2 regions of the Aeribacillus sp. SP014 genome follow, and region 2 is predicted to be linked to the other one. Evidence: a T-box and tRNA genes for the amino acid it is inferred to sense, from the RefSeq annotation. Region 2 holds a T-box; the other holds one or more tRNA genes.
What was found. A T-box is a leader RNA that pairs with one kind of tRNA and senses whether it is charged. The one in region 2 lies ahead of ACVIJU_RS14635 (valine--tRNA ligase), so its partner is inferred to be a tRNA-Val.
Positions count from the first base shown of each region.

Region 1: it encodes a tRNA-Val, which carries the amino acid that the T-box ahead of ACVIJU_RS14635 (valine--tRNA ligase) is inferred to sense. The anticodon was not compared.

Region 1 covers NZ_JBSRXI010000001.1:3,182,493-3,191,224, forward strand. The annotation lists gene ACVIJU_RS15585 (XdhC family protein) at 1-624, opposite strand, end outside; gene ACVIJU_RS15590 (response regulator transcription factor) at 636-1,388, opposite strand; gene moaA (GTP 3',8-cyclase MoaA) at 1,535-2,554, opposite strand; tRNA gene ACVIJU_RS15600 (tRNA-Val) at 3,022-3,094, shown strand; partial or broken gene ACVIJU_RS15605 (ComEC/Rec2 family competence protein) at 3,809-4,636, shown strand; gene ACVIJU_RS15610 (DUF3006 domain-containing protein) at 4,960-5,175, shown strand; gene ACVIJU_RS15615 (TRAP transporter permease) at 5,629-7,554, opposite strand; gene ACVIJU_RS15620 (DUF1850 domain-containing protein) at 7,592-8,110, opposite strand; gene ACVIJU_RS15625 (TAXI family TRAP transporter solute-binding subunit) at 8,184-8,732, opposite strand, start outside.
Region 2 covers NZ_JBSRXI010000001.1:2,984,297-2,993,028, forward strand. The annotation lists gene radC (RadC family protein) at 457-1,134, opposite strand; gene ACVIJU_RS14620 (Maf family protein) at 1,153-1,719, opposite strand; gene ACVIJU_RS14625 (SPOR domain-containing protein) at 1,919-2,854, opposite strand; gene ACVIJU_RS14630 (bifunctional folylpolyglutamate synthase/dihydrofolate synthase) at 2,980-4,263, opposite strand; gene ACVIJU_RS14635 (valine--tRNA ligase) at 4,370-7,012, opposite strand; T-box leader at 7,066-7,289, opposite strand; gene ACVIJU_RS14640 (hypothetical protein) at 7,436-7,627, shown strand; gene ysxE (spore coat protein YsxE) at 7,646-8,659, opposite strand.

The DNA.
Region 1 (8,732 bases), 200 kb from region 2:
AGGACCTGCGCCAAAAATCTTTAAGTGTGGTGGTGGACTTAATGATTCATAATATACGTACAATTCTTTTTCACCACCTAAATAAACCATTTCATTTTTTAAATTGTTTTTTCGATGTTGATAATCATGAGCAATTTCAGAAACGGTAATAAGTGAGTCGTCATTACTTTGCAAAGGGTCTAGGATCCACATTTTTCCTTGAAGATTTTCATCTTTCGCATTCACGATCGTGACAGCGTGTAATTGTTTTTGGAGGGATTGAGAAAAATATTGATCAATCACTTCTGTCCTTTCAGGCTGCTTTTTTGGCAGATATGGTTGTAAAAATATGTTCATTTTCCCATTACAGCCGACACCAAGTCCCCAAACAATATCCTCTTCTCCGTAAAAATCATAGTGGAGAACTGCCGGCTTACCCGTTTCGAGCACTTTTACAGCATGTTCTACAATATCTGCTTCGACGCAGCCTCCGCTTAAAAGACCTGTTAGCTTTCGATCTTCTGATACGAAGCATTTTGCCCCTGTCTTTTGGTAGGTAGATCCTTTTGTAGAAATAATGGTTCCAATAACACCTGATAACCCTTCCTTTTTGCAGCGTTCCAATTCCTTTTTAATCGTAATCACGACTTCACCTCCTATTCTTTAAAATGAAACTGCTCCCGATACTCTCTTGGCGTCTTCCCAACCAATTTTTTAAAAGCGGTTGCAAAATAGCTTGCATTTGAAAAACCGGTATTGTTAGCGATAATTTCAATCGGAAGACTCGAAACTCTAAGCAGCGTTTTAGCTTTTTGAACTCTAACAAACGATAAATATTCCACAAATGTCATACCAACTTCTTCTTTAAACAATCGGCTGAAATAAGATGGACTTAAATATACTTGATTTGCCACTTCTTTTAGAGTAAGAGCATAACCATAATTCATTTGAATAAACTGAATGGCACTTTCGATCGGATTTTTTAAGTCAGAGGAAAAATGACTTTTACCATTGATGGTTTGATTAATTTCTTTATTTAATCCTTTGGGCAAAATCCGCTCAAATGTATCAAGCAGTTCATTTTTGGAAAGCGGTTTCAACAAATAAGCTGAAAAACCTGAGTTGATCGCTTCCTGGACAAACTCGAACATTTTTAACTGAGTCACAACAATCACAGGCAAATCTGGATACAGCTCTAACGCTGATCTCCCTAATTTGATACCGTCTATATCTGGCAAGGAGATATCCACAATGAGTATAGTCGGTCGATTTTGCTTTAAAAGGATCATACCTCGTTGAGATGTACTTGCTTCATAAATGGAAAGAAAGCTGAATTTACTATCTTCAATAATTGACTTTACATCCTTCCGAGCAGATTTATCATTATCAACAATTAATACATCAGCCAATTGCTCCCCTCCTTGTTTCTATATATTAGATAAAAATATATTTTAATGGTTTAAAAATTTTACTATTTCAATTTTAATTTTTTCTCTTTCGAATTTTCTAAAAAAATAAAAAAACAATCAGCATTTCATCACCAAACGCCGATTGTTTATCCTCCTATATATGACATCTCAATTTTATTTTTGTTCAACATACCTTTGTTTTCTGTACGTTCAACAGAATATTGATCTTTACGATTTTGCCAAACACGTTCAATAGCCATTTTGATTTCTTCTGGACTTTTTCCTGAACGAATGAAATCCCGTAAATCAAATCCTTCGTGGGCATATAAACAAGTGTACAGCTTTCCGTCTGATGAAATACGCGCCCTCGTACAGCTTGAACAAAATGGTTCTGATACTGATGTAATAAATCCGATTTCTGAACCTGTGTCTTGATGACGATATCTCTTGGCTACCTCTCCAAAGTAGTTTTCATCAATTGGTTCAATGGAATAAACAGAACTAATCATCTTTACAATATCTTTTTTTATCAAGACATCTTTCATATTCCAGCCGTTTGTATTGCCTACATCCATAAATTCAATAAATCTTAATGGAATCCCCTTGTTTTTAAAATATTCCGTCATCGGCAAAATTTGGTGATCATTTACTCCTTTTTGTACAACCATATTTACTTTAACCGAAAATCCGACTGATACAGCATAATCAATATTTGCCAAGACCGTCTTTGCTGATACATCTCGGCCATTTAAACGTCGAAACGTATCGTCATCAATCGCATCAAGGCTGATGTTCAATCGGCGAAGACCTGCTTCATACAATTTTGAGCCATACTTTTTTAAATACACGCCGTTTGTTGTCAAACCAATATCATGAATTCCTTCAATTTTTGAAAGCATGGCAATTAGTTTATATACATCCTTTCGAAGAAGCGGTTCGCCTCCCGTCAGCTTAATTTTCTTCACGCCAAGCTCAACAAAAATTTTCGTGAGCTCGACAATTTCTTCAAACGTCAACAAGTGATCCTTCGGAAGGAATTGATAATCGTCTCCGAATATCTCTTTCGGCATACAATACGTGCACCGGAAATTACATCGGTCGGTTACAGAAATACGCAAATCGCGCAAAGGGCGGTGCCTCTGATCCAAGACTTGGTCTTTTTTCATTTTTTATCACATTCCTTTATAAGGATTTTCAAAAATGATCGATATTATAAATGTTATCCTATCAAATTATTAAAACGATTTCAAAAATATTGCATAAATGGCAAAAGGACACTCCTGTTTTTCGTTTTTCTTTCCTATCATTTTGTATAACAAAGAGGACTCCTTACAGATTATTTAGATAAAACGAAAAAATAACTACTGTTACACTTTGTCGTCAATCAGAAACAAAAACCGCCCGGTAATCCGGTTGGTCGTTTCGCATAATTTATAATTCTCAACATTTGTGCTTCTATTAAAAGCACTTCCTTTTATCAATTTAGATTCTAAGACCAGAAAGAGCTTATCAATGATTAAAAACTACAGCAAGTAAAAAAACTTGCATATTGAGGCTTGACATATTTTTATAACAACATTACAATAGAAATTGTCAAAAAAACGCATTAGAAATTCATCTGTTTTGTTAATATGATTCCGTAGCTCAGCAGGGAGAGCGCCACCTTGACAGGGTGGAGGTCGCTGGTTCGAGCCCAGTCGGAATCATCATTAAAAACCTTAGTAGACGTGGTTCTTGTGAAATACAAGAATCGCGTTTTCTTTTTCTCTTTTTTTGCCGACTTTTTAACGGCGAAACATTAAAATATCAGGTTTATTCAACAGACTATTTAACTTGTAATTTTTTTTAAATGTAAATTTTGTTTACGCCTTTTATATCGTTCAAATTTTCCATTTTCTCGCGGCCATATTGTATTTTTTAATAATTTTAGTTATATTCACCTTTTTTGACTGTGCAATATGTTTTTACGCTAAATAAAGTTAGGTACAGCGAGCTAATTGGCGACAACAATAATTAGCAACACAAAGTTTTATTTAATCTTCTTATCAATTGTTTTTAACAAATTACGTTTCTCCTTGTTTTAAAATATGCAAACTAGTTTTTTTACTTAAACTTTTTGATTCCTCCATTCACCAAAAGTTACGTTTGAAAAATTAAATTTTGGGAAAAATTAAATTTTGGAATGACCAGATTTCAACAAAATTAAAAATGTACAGACCTTTGTCTGTTTAGGCCGATCCAAGCCTTTTGGGTCGGCTTCTTTTTTCGGCATGAAAAAATCGGATGAGACTTTAGTTCAATTAGACTAGAAAATTTAATTTTCTGTAAAAAAAAATAAAATTTTCTAAATTAAATCTTGTAAATTTTTCCTACCACGCTGTATAATCAATTTGATCTATTCAGTACTCGGAGTGATTTTGATGAAATTACGTAAGCTATTGTTTTCGATAGTGTTTGCATTTTCTTTTCTGTTGATCCCGTTTCACGAAACAACAAGCGCTCAGGCAAAAAATATGTATGTTCATTTTATTAATGTCGGACAAGGAGACGCAATTTACATAAAAGCTCCAAATGGAGAAGATATTCTCATTGATGGCGGAAATAACAGTTATGGAGATGACGTTGTTAATTATTTGAAAAAGCAAAAAGTGGATGATATCGAAATAATGATTGCAACTCATCCGGACGCAGATCATATTGGCGGTCTGGACACTGTGCTATCTGCTTTTCGAGTAGAGCAGGTGTATGCGCCAAAAGTCAGCCATACGACGGAAAGCTACAAAGATTTTTTAAATGCTGTTAAGCGTGAAGGCAAAAAAATAAAGACCGCTCAAGCAAATGTTGCTTTGCCGATCAAAGGAGTTACCGCAAAATTCGTTGGGCCTGTCAAAGCATATCCAAAAAGCGACTTAAATAACTGGAGTGCTGTTTTAAAGCTTACTTACGGTAAAAAATCATTTCTTTTCACTGGCGATGCGGAACTTAAAGCAGAATCGGATATGATTAAAGCTAAACAAAATTTGCGAGCTGACGTCCTAAAAGTAGGACACCATGGTGCCAAAACATCTACAAGCACAGCGCTGTTAAACTCAGTAAAACCGACATATGCCGTCATTTCCGTCGGCAAGAACTCATACGGCCATCCTACTCAAGATGTGATCAATCGGCTGAAAGCATACAAAATAAACACTTTTAGAACGGATAAACAAGGCCATATTGTTGCAACAACGAACGGCTCCAATCTTTCCTTTAATGTAAAAGTGGCATCGTCCGGCACAGCAAGCAAACCAACTAGCTACAAATTAACAGCAAGTGTCGATAACAAAACTCCAAAGCAAAACTCTACAATAATACTGAATGTAAAAGGGCTGCCAAACGGAACAAAATATAAAGCTGTTTTTAAATACAAAAGCAAAAACACCACTTATACCGGTACTATTGGTAAGCCATTGTCGGTAAAAATCGGCCGTGCTGCAAAAGGTTATACTGTTAAAATCGATGTATCAGCCACTTATAAAAACAAAACTTATAAAGCACAAACATCTTTCACTCCTAGATAAGGTGGGACATTATGAAATTTATTATTGATCGATTTGAAAATGACATCGCAGTCTGCGAAGATGAAAACGGCAAAATAATCGAAATTTTAAAAAGCCAGTTGCCTAAAAATGCAGAAACGGGAGATGTAATTATTCAGAAAAATAACCGTTATTATGTCGATAAACAAGAAACAAGCAAACGAAGACAAGAAATTGAAGAGTTAATGGACGAATTGTTTGAAGATTAATCGTTTTTTCAATTAAGATTCCAAGCAAATATGATTGAAGTGGAAGTGTCAAAGATGCTTCCACTTCATTATTTTTTGCCGTTTTAGAATCGCGCCTATAGAGCTGATCATTCATTTTTTCCTCTATGCTTGGTTTTTATAGATTTAAATTTTCGTTTTCTATCGGATTTCATTTTGCCGTCTAGGTTGAAATGCCGCTCCATTTCCCACCTATTCGTGACATAAAGCGGTTTTTCTTAAACAACATTTTGAATTTTGCAGCATAAAAATAAATCGGCCTTCTGCAAATTAATGGATTGATTCCAACACATCCTTTCTGTCTCTCCGACATTTTATCCTGATTTTGTTCGTTCCAATGTGAATTGCTCTCCGCGTTTATTCTGCGTCTCAATGATTCCGCCTGTAATCATGTTCTAATCAATGGATCGATTCTTCCATGACAACCTGTCTTCTTTAAATGCTCTCACCCTTCACTTTTTGATCAGCTTTGTATTTCCATATATATTGAAACGCATATAATGCGATGAAAATGATGAGACCTGAAATGTCTGAAAAACGTTCTGGATAAATCAGCAACAGCCCGGCCACGACTGCGGCAATTCGTTCAATCAAATGCATTTTTCTCATCCAATATCCGATCATCCCGGCTCCAATTGCGATCATTCCGCAAAACGCCGTAAAGACTACCCATAAAATTCCAAGCCATGTCGTATCAATCATTAACATTTGCGGAGACAAAACGAAAATATACGGAATGATAAAGGCGGCGATTGCCAATTTTGAAGAGTGAATTCCCGTTCGGATCGGTTCTCCTCCTGATACACCGGCTGCGGCAAAGGCTGCGAGGGCAACTGGCGGTGTAATGTCGGCAATAATCCCGAAGTAAAACACGAATAAATGTGCAGACAAATCAGGTACCCCCAACAAAATAATCGCTGGTGCAGCAATCGTTGAGGTAATAACATAGTTCGCTGTAGTCGGCGAACCCATTCCAAGAATCAACGAAGCTATCATCGTCAGCATTAATGTCGGAATGAGATTGCCCCCGGCGATATCAAGCAGCCCGTTGGCAAGCTTCAAACCAAGCCCGGTTTTCGTCACAACGCCGACAATAATTCCAGCAGCGGCTGTTGCTGCCGCAACCCCTAACGCTGTACGGGCGCCGTCGACGAGCGCTAATACAATATCCTTAAATGTCATCCGATTCTCACGATTTAAAAATCCAGCGACAATCGAAATACATATCGAATAAATGGCAGCATGTGTAACGGTCACTCCTGACATTAGCAAAATAATAATAACAACGATCGGGGCTAACAAATGCAGTTTTTTCAAAATTTCTTTCCGATTCGGCATTTCTTCTTTTGACAAGCCTCTTAAACCGATTCGCTTTGCTTCAAAATGAGTCATGATCCAAATCCCTGCAAAATATAGAATAGCCGGAATAGCTGCCGCTTTGGCAATGTCCCAATACGTAATGCCGTTCCCGATAAATTCAACCATTAAAAACGCAGCTGCTCCCATAACCGGCGGCATTAACTGACCGCCTGTAGATGAAGAAGCCTCCACCGCTCCTGCAAAATCTTTGTTATAACCAAGCTTTTTCATCATCGGGATGGTAAACGCGCCGGATGTGACGACATTGGCAACTGAGCTTCCGCTGATCGTTCCTTGAAGGGCACTGGAAAAAATAGCTACTTTTGCAGGACCGCCAATTCTGCGCCCTGCAACGGCAACGGCCAAATCATTAAAATATTGACCAATCCCAGTTCTAATTAAAAAGGAGCCGAAAAGGAGAAACAAAAAGATAAAGGTTGATGACACGCCTAGCGGAGTTCCTAAAATCCCTTCGGTTGTAAAGAACATAGTTTGAACAATTCGTTCAGAACTAAGACCGCTATGCTGGAGAAAGTTAGGCATGCTAGGACCAAAATAGGCATACGCCAAGAAAAGCAGCGCGATGATCGTAATCGGCAGCCCAACCGCCCTCCTTGTTGCCTCTAAAACTAGTAAAATAGCTAAAATTCCGATATAAAAATCCGTTTCTGTCAATATTCCGACGCGCATTACAATGTCATCAATGAACAGCGGCCAATATGCTCCAACGCCAATACTTAAAAGCGCAAGGATGATATCATACCAAGCCACTTGAAATTTATATTCTTTCCTCTTTTTTCGATTAGCCGGAAACAAAAGAAAAATCAAAGCAAGCGCAAAACCGAGATGGACAGAGCGCTGGATTTGCGCTGTAAAAACACCGAAAATCGATGTATACAACTGAAACAGCGAAAATGCCAATAATCCGGCAAATGCGATGCCTCCCAACACGCCTTTTAGCTTCCTCGTTCCTGCTTCAGGATCATATTTTTCAAGCAGCATTTGCTGCTCTTCTTCTGACAGTACGTCAAATTTCTCTTTACTCACGAATATTCACTCCTTTCACCTGCTGCCAAATACTGATTTTTGCCGGTTTTATTCTTACCCATGAGCCGGGTCCAAAAAAATCCGCCAATTTGTAGCTGTTACCTTGATAAACGATTCGGTGATCGGCCTGTACTTGTCCAATTCTCAAATCAATATAGGAAAATTCTCGCTCCATGTTTTTTATAAAAAATTTTCCATCCTTTTCTAAAAATTTCCCCTCCCCTTCCACATTAGAAGGCATTCCAACAGCAAAATTTTCATACTCAAGTTCTGTCTGAATGATTTTGTTATTGCGTAATGTATATGTCTCCTTCACATCCGTAAGATGGATGGAATGAGTGTACTGAATTTGAAACAAGTCATCATCACGGACAGGCAGATAACCTAATAAGTCATTCTGATCTTCATGATAAAAAGCGATGGCATTTACAATAGGAAGGAAAAATAAAAAAACGTTGATTGTCATAAAAAGGGGAAGACAGATGAACAAAGCTTTCATCCTAGCTCTCATGAAAATCCCCGCCTAAAATGGAGTTACATAAATGAAATCGATAGACCGTTTAAAACGGCCTATCTTTGATACGTTATGGCTGGATTCCTTTTTCTGAAAAATACGTTTCAGCCCCTGGATGAAGCGGCAAATTGCCTATTCCATCAAGGGCTGCCTCCGCTTTGATTAATTTGCCTTTTGCGTGAGTAATTTTATTTGTATTTTCAAAAATCGCTTTTGTAATATTGTATACGGCATCTTCATCCAATTCGCCGCGGACGACCAGCATCGCTTTTACAGCGACTGTTTTTACGTCCTCAGGAATTTTATATGTCCCCTTTGGTACTGTATCTTCAGCATAGTAAGGATATTTTTCGATCAATTGTTTGATTTTGTCATCCGCAATCGGAATTACTCTAATTTCTTTTTGTGCTGAGAGCGATTCAACTGCAGCCGTCGGTGTCCCCGCAGTAATGAATGCAGCGTCTATGCTTCCGGATTGAATGCCGTCCGTTGATTCGTCAAAAGATAAGCTTTGCGCTTTAATATCATCAAAGCTTAATCCATGAATTTCTAAAATTTGCTGTGCGTTTGCATTCACTCCAGACCCAGGGGCACCAACGGAAACCGACTTGCCTTTCAA
Region 2 (8,732 bases):
ATTGTTTTTCAATAATAAGTTAGCTGGTCTGATGCGGTTGCCAAAAAAAGAACATCAAAACAAATTCAAGTGCACAATCACATAGGCAGCAGTGCGACGAGGATCTTAACTTCAGAAGTCTGTAACTAAACAGGTAATCTTAAATGAAAACATGCTTCCTCACAATTCATTATAAAAGACTGGAGCATCATATGAGTAATATAAAAATAGAACTTATATATGGAAGTTTTCCAATAAAGTAAAGGGATGCTATTGATTATATATCAATCCATTCTCCATCAGCAATAGATTTTCAAAGATAAAAATTCATAAAACTGCGAATGTCATTTTTAAGCTTAAAAAATTGAAATTCATTTATCAATAATTTCATAGATCTAATCTTCACACATCATAAAAAGAGGTGCACTTCATATCCAGTGCACCTCAACAATTGACATAAAACCTTTTAAAAAAACGTTATAAATATCCCTTTTCTTTTAAACTGACGTATTTACGCTCTCCGATTATGATATGATCTAAAAGTTCAATCCCGATCAGCTTTCCGCATTCGGACAAGCGCCTCGTGACTTCGATATCCTCTTTGCTTGGGGAGGGATCTCCTGATGGATGATTATGGATACAAATAAAAGATGCAGCTGAACATTTCAATGCCTCCTTGAAGACTTCTCTTGGGTGAACAATTGATGTATTTAAACTGCCGATGAAAATCGTTTGCTTATGCAGCACTTGGTTTTTTGTGTTTAAATATAAACCTACGAAATGCTCTTGTTTTAAAAAGCGCATTTCTTCCATGACATAATTGGAGGCATCTTGTGGAGAACGAATGACATACCGATCTTCGTATGCGAGCTGATGAATTCTTTTTCCCAATTCTAATGCTGCTATAATTTGCACCGCTTTTGCTTTTCCAATGCCGGGTATGCCCATAATTTCCTGAACTGACGCCTCTTTTAACATTCTAAGACCCCCGAAAGTTTTTAAAAGCTTATTCGCCAGTTCAAGCACTGATTCTCCCTTTGTCCCTGTTCTCAATAAAATTGCCAGCAGCTCATGGTTGGAAAGGCCTTTTGGTCCGTTGTGTATCAATCGTTCCCTTGGTCTTTCTTCTTCTGGAAAATCTCGAATAGCGAGCATATCTTTCCCCCTTGTTTGTTACCAGTGAAATCCAAAATTTTTTAATTCTCTGTACAGTCTTGAAACAGGAAGACCGACAACTGTAAAATAATCGCCATCAATTTTTTTCACTAGCAATGAGCCGAAATGTTGAATTCCATAAGCACCCGCCTTGTCCATTGGTTCGTTTGTCTCAATGTATTCCAGGATTTCATCGTCTGAAAGCGGCCAAAAAGTAACTTTTGTTGATTCAGAAAATGTCGTATGCTTTTCACCATGAATAATCGAAACTGCTGTTAAAACAGTATGTGTTTTCCCAGAAAGTGATTTTAACATGTAATAGGCGTCACGGCGGTCTTTCGGCTTTCCTAGTATTCGATTTTCGAGGATCACCGCCGTATCTGCTCCGATGACATATGCATCTTTATACCTTTCAGCTACATGAAAGGCTTTTTGAAAGGCAAGTTTTTGAATGGCTTTTTCGGGTTCAGCTTCTTCGTCCAGCCTCTCTTCCAAATTGCTTTCAATCACAGCAAATGGTATTCCTAACAGCTTGAGGAGTTCTTTTCTTCGCGGAGAGCTTGATGCAAGTATGAGGCGTTCCATTTTTATTTCATCCTTTCAACCAATACTATCCGTATGTTATCAAAAAAGGCTTTTGCAAACAATTTTTCAAAAAAGAATTATCTAATCGCCATTAATAAAAACATTTATTCAATTTACAGAAAAAACTACATTATCTAAGGAAAACTGCTTGTGAAAATAAAAAAAGAAAACGTATGCTCGAGCAAACGCTTTCCCGTTATCAAGAAAGTTTTTCAAAAAAATCTAGCAGCGACTGCTGCAGACTCCATAGCTGTTCATTTGCCGATTTTTCTGTTTGCAGTTTTTTTACTGCTGCCAAAATTGAATCGTCTTTTATTTGACCAGCCTCATTTAATAATGACTCTACTTTCTCTTGTTCCGGGGCGGTTCCATTCACAAAAGACGAAGACAGCTTCAGCATCTCCTCAACGACCGTTTTAGTTTTTTCGTTTTCCACCTTTCCTTCCCATTTCATCTTTTTCACAAACGTTTCAATTTGATGTGATTCAGCCATGTTTTTCAACTCTTCTGCTGTCTTTTTATCCAACGCTGCCCCAACGAATACGTAATGATCGCCGCCTTGTGGAACGATAACAGAAGGCAATCCTTTAGCCTTTATCTGCCCGCTGACGGTTTCCGCCCCTTCTTTTTTTGTAAATTTTCCGGCTTGTACCATATAAACTTCAAAAACGATGTTTTCCGCACCGCTTGGCGCTGAAGCATTGCTAACATTCTGTCTTTGAGGAGACTTTGACACATCCCTCAATTCAGATGATACAGGCATTGAATCGTTTGAAATAAATTGCAGGGCTAAAACACCAAAACTCAGTCCAAGAATAACAGCAAATATGATCGATATCACATAGTTTTTTATTTTAGGAGGCAGCGTTCTGCTATTGTTCTTTGAGAAGGCTATTTTCGGGTTTTCTTTCTTATCCTCCTCATCATCCGGCAAAATCCAAGGAAAAGATGTCTCCTCTTCGTTCTTATCCTCTGATGCTGCCATTTCTTTTTCAGCCTTCACCTTCTCCTCCCAGCTGGATACTTTTAATTGTTTGCCAGTTTCACTTGGTTCAGCAGAAACATCCGTATCGTTGGAAAAATTGTTTTCCTGACCGTTGATTTTAATGGTTATTTTCGATGATGGCTTGTCCAAAATGATCACCGCCCTTTTTATGCTGGACAAACTTTTTTTTATGCTAACATATGTAAAATAAAAAAGAACGAGACATTTGTCGCCTCGTTCATAATTGTTGTCGTTATTTTTCGACATCCTCGTACTCATGAGCTATGTTTTATATGTTTTCTCACTTCACCGATAAAATAAAGGGAACCTGTAATAATGAGAACCGTTTCGTCATCCATTGTGTTGATAATCTTTTCATAGGCAAGCTCCCAATTGTCTTCATACTCTTTATCCTTCATGTCGCAAGCCTCGTATAATTCTTTCGCATCAGCTGCTTTCGGGAAATGAAAGGTTGTAAAAATGATTCGATTTGCTATTTGTGCAGCCTGCTCGATCATTTCTTTATATTGCTTGTCCTTCACACAAGAAAATAACATGATGATTTTCTTATCAGGGTAAAACTTTTGTACAGTTTCTTTCAACGCTGCCATTCCTTCCGGATTATGTGCTCCGTCCAAAATGACTCTCGGTTTTTCCTTTACTTCTTCAAACCGCCCTTTCCAAAAAGTTCGCTTCAATCCTTCCTGTATATGCTCCTCCTCTATGATAAACGAATAATAAACTCTTAAATAATCAAGCGTCATGACACTCAGTGCAGCATTGATCGCTTGATGGTTTCCTTTCATCTGTAATGAAAGGCTGTTATATCGTTTAAAGGGGGTTTGTACAAAAAATTCATCAAAATCTCCTGCGTGAAAATCCCTAGTGAGCCAATAATGCTTTGCTTTTTTTTCTTTTGCAACACGCTCAATGACATCAAGGGCTTCCTTTTGTTCCACAGCTGTAATGACAGGAACTCCGTTTTTAATAATGCCTGCCTTTTGCTCTGCAATCTCTTCTATCGTTGAGCCAAGGATGTTTAAATGATCATGTCCAATCATTGTAATCACTGAAAGAATAGGATTCGCAATATTCGTAGAATCCCATTTTCCCCCGAGTCCTGTTTCTAATAAAACAACATCCGGCACGTTGATTTTACCAAAATAATAAAACATCATCGCAGTAATGACTTCAAACTCTGTCGGTGCTCCAAGCTCCGTTTTCTCAAGCTCGTCAACAACCGGTTTGATCACATTGGATAGCTGCAATATTTCCTCTTCAGAAATGGGATTGCCATCTATCGTAATTCGTTCATTGAATGATTCCAAATAAGGCGAGGTGAAAGCACCTACTTTATATTCAGCGGCTTTTAACACCTCTTGCATAAAAGCAATCGTTGATCCTTTCCCGTTTGTTCCGGCTACATGAATGAAGCGGCATCTTCTTTCCGGATGATCAAGCTTTTCCATCATCCATTCCATTCGCTGGAGACCAGGCTTTATTCCAAAGGTTAGGCGGGAATGTATCCACTTGAGTGCTTCTTCATATGTTTGAAACATATAAATTCCCCTCCTTGAACTCTCGAACATTTTCAATGAATTTGAATGGCCGGATGTATCATAAACGTTTTGATGGAAGAAAATCCGGGGCATACCCGGATTTGTTTTAGCCTTTCAGCTCCTGAAGTCGTTTTAACACCGCCTGCTGTTTTTCTAAATAGTCCTTTTCTTTTGCCCGCTCTTCTTCTACGACTTCTTTCGGTGCTTTTTTAATAAATCCTTCATTGGCAAGCTTTTTCTGAACGCGCTCGACTTCTTTATTCCATTTCTCTAATTCTTTTTCAAGCCGTTTGATTTCTTCTTCCACATTAATGAGTCCTTCAAGAGGAAGAAATACTTCTGCCCCGCTCACAACAGCTGTCATAGCCTTGTCAGGAGCTTCAATGTTTGTATCAATTGTTAATGAGCTAGGATTGCAAAATCTCTCTAAATAGCTGCGGTTTTTCTCCAACTGGTTTTTAACTTCTTCACTATGAGCATGAATGATCATATCCACCTGCTTCTTCATCGGCGTGTTCACTTCAGCGCGAATATTACGGACTGAGCGAATCACATCAACTAGAAGCTTCATTTCGTTTGCAGCTTTTTCATCAGAAAGCTCCTGACGTACAACCGGCCATGAAGCAATTGTAATCGATTCTCCCTGATGAGGAAGGTGCTGCCAAATTTCTTCTGTTATAAACGGCATAAAAGGATGAAGGAGTCGCAATGTTTGATCTAACACATATGCCAAAATGGAACGAGTTGTCTTTTTCGCTTCCTCATCATTTCCGTACAGCGGAATTTTTGCCATTTCAATATACCAGTCGCAAAAATCATCCCAAATAAAATTGTACAGCACCCGACCGGCTTCGCCAAATTCATATTTTTCCGCAAGTCTTGTGACAAGCTCAATCGTTTCATTTAACCGTGTGAGAATCCATTTATCTACCACTGATTTTTTTCCGTTTAAATCAATTTCTTCATATGTTAAACCGTTCAAATTCATCAGTACAAAGCGGGAGGCGTTCCATATTTTATTGGCAAAATTCCACACGGCTTCTACTTTTTCAAAGCTAAATCTTAAATCCTGTCCTGGGCTTGAGCCGGTAGCTAAAAAGTAGCGCAAAGAGTCCGCACCGTATTTGTCAATAACATCCATCGGATCGACGCCATTGCCTAATGATTTGCTCATTTTTCTTCCTTCTGAATCGCGCACAAGTCCATGAATCAAAACATCTTTAAACGGTCTTTTCCCAGTAAACTCCAATCCTTGGAAAATCATCCGCGAAACCCAAAAGAAAATAATGTCATACCCGGTAACAAGGACATCTGTCGGATAATAGCGTTTATAATCTTTTGCCTCTTTATCAGGCCAGCCCATTGTTGAAAACGGCCATAAAGCAGAGCTGAACCATGTATCTAACACATCTGGATCCTGCTCCCAATTTTCAATATCTTTAGGCGGCTCATGATCAACATAAACTTCGCCTGTTTCCTTATGATACCAAGCTGGAATGCGATGTCCCCACCATAACTGACGGGAAATACACCAGTCGCGAATGTTTTCCAGCCAATGCAAATACGTTTTTTCAAATCGTTCAGGAATAAAATGAACTTTCCCTTCTGTTTTCTGAAGGTTCAAAGCAGCTTCGGCCAAAGGCTTCATTTTCACAAACCATTGAGTTGATAAATACGGCTCGATAACTGCTCCGCTTCGTTCACTATGGCCTACGGAATGGATATGCTCTTCAATTTTAAATAAAATTCCTTCCTCCTGCAGGTCTTTCACCAACTGCTTCCGGCATTCAAAGCGATCCATTCCTTCATATTTTCCCGCTTTTTCATTCATTGTCCCGTCTTCATTCATGACTAATATTCTTTCTAAATTGTGGCGGTTTCCGATTTCAAAGTCGTTCGGATCGTGTGCAGGAGTTATTTTTACTGCTCCTGAACCGAATTCCATATCGACATATTCATCTGCGACGATCGGAATTTCCCGTCCTGTTATTGGCAGCTTCACTGTTTTTCCGATTAAATGCTTATACCTATCATCATCAGGATGAACTGCCACTGCTGTATCCCCAAGCATCGTTTCCGGGCGAGTGGTCGCGACTTCAATATATCCGGATCCATCAGCCAGCGGATATTTTAAATGATAAAGTGCCCCTTTCACTTCTTTATAAATGACTTCGATATCGGAAAGGGCTGTTTTTGTCACCGGATCCCAGTTAATAATGTACTCTCCTCGGTAAATAAGACCTTTTTTATAAAGCGATACAAAAACCTCTCTTACAGCTTTTGAAAGACCTTCATCAAGGGTGAACCTCTCTCTTGTGTAGTCAAGACCTAGGCCTAATTTTGCCCATTGTTTGCGAATATGGTCTGCATATTCTTCCTTCCATTTCCATGTTTCTTCTACAAATTTTTCCCGCCCGAGATCATACCGACTTTTCCCTTCTTCGCGCAGCTTTGCTTCCACCTTGGCTTGTGTGGCGATTCCCGCATGATCCATCCCTGGCAGCCACAAAACATCGTACCCTTGCATTCGCTTCATTCGGGTAATAATATCTTGAAGAGTTGTATCCCATGCATGTCCAAGGTGAAGCTTACCGGTGACGTTTGGCGGAGGAATAACGATCGTGAAAGGAGTTTTCCCCTCATCATCTTTTGCTTCAAAAAATTTTCCCTCGAGCCAAAATGCATACCGATCCTCTTCAACCGTTTTCGGATCGTATTTTGGGGAAAGAGTGATTTCTGAATTCGACATATTTATGAAAACCTCCTTATTTTCATTCTAAAATATAAAAACTCCTTCCATCCTAAAAGGACGAAAGGAGATGTTTTCGCGGTACCACCTTTTTTCACAGATACGTCTGTGCACTTCTTTCAGGTAACGGCTAATGCCGGCTCCCTTTACTAAAAAGCTTTCAAGGAAGCTGCTCCAGGGCGACTTTCCAACGGGATCTCCTAGGAAATCTTCCAGCCTGCGATTTCCCTCTCTGGAAGGAGTCGTTCGTTGTACTACTCCCCTTCAACACATTTTCACAAACTATATAAATTTCTATATTTAATAGTACTAAAAAATTGTTTTTTTCGTCAATATTTTCCCCATCTTCCTTAACCTTTAAACAAAAATCACAAAATGTTCTTTATTTCATAATATAAATTAACAAAGTTGAAGGTGATCAGCATGAGAAAAAAAATAAAACCATACTATATTCAATCGTTTATTAAACAATTCCGATCTACTCTTGAACAGTTCATCGTTCCTTTAACGATTTTTCAGGGAATTCGAACAATCCTTTTACCAACTATGTTTGATATTATTTTATTAGCCATTTTACTATTTCTAGCAGCCGCGTTGTATATGGAACGGGGCTAAAGCTGCCAGATCCCCCATTCATTCTGATGCCAATGAATCGTTTTCTAGTTTTTCATTCCATTTTAAAGCAATGTACCCGGTATTTTTCATTTGCCAGTATGCTCTTAACAGCTGTTTGCAATATTCTAATTCTCCCTTTTCGCTTTTCTTTTTTTGATATTGCCGGACAAGCTTTAATAATTTAGCTGGATAGGATAAATAGCTTACCAACAGCAATCTCTCAGTTTTTGTTAAAGGAAGCACTTTTTCGTAATCTGATATATATTGCACATTTTGATCACTAACGGTTGGTTCCGCTTCGGAGAGGTTCATAAACATTAAGAAAAGGTCGTAAATTGGAGTAGCAAATGCTGCATCTTCCATATTAATAAAATAAATTTTCCCTTTTGGATCTAACAGAAAATGAGATAAGGAGACATTTACTTTGTTCAGTGCAATTCGCATGTGAGAGGATTGCTTTATTTCGTTATACCACTCATCAAGCTTTGCTTCAGCAAATAAGATGGCTTGCCTCGTTTCAAAATAATAACTGAAGACCGCCAATTCAAAAGGCGACATATACCATTTTTTTTCGATTTGTTCCATAAATGCTTCCAGCAGGTTGAAATTTCTCTTCCACTTGTTCTGAATCTGTTGATACACATTTTCGAGCTGAACTAGAGGTATGTTGATTTCCTGTTTTGTTTTTTTATGGAGTTTCGCTAAGTGGAAAAAAAGGATTGAGGCATTTTTTTCATCAACGATTGAACCTTCCATCCAAGGCATTAAATAAAACGATTGCGTTGAGTCATTAACAAACACATTTCCGTTCGTTGTCCTATAAATCGGCACGATTCCTAAAGATGGAAAGTCGTGAAAAATTGAATATAATTTTAGAATGTTTCTTTGCTTTTTAATCGTTGTTCGTTTTAAAGCATATGTTCTTTTTTCACAATGAATTTTTAAGACATTTTTTGTTTTTTTCTCTAAATAAATCGGTTTGATTGGATAATGCTGCAAAATCCTCATGGCCGTTTTCAGATCATCGCTCATCTTCCCACACGCCTTTAAAGAAAATAAAGAAAAGCTTGAGGTGGTTGGATCCCTCTCAAGCCGCTTGCAAAAA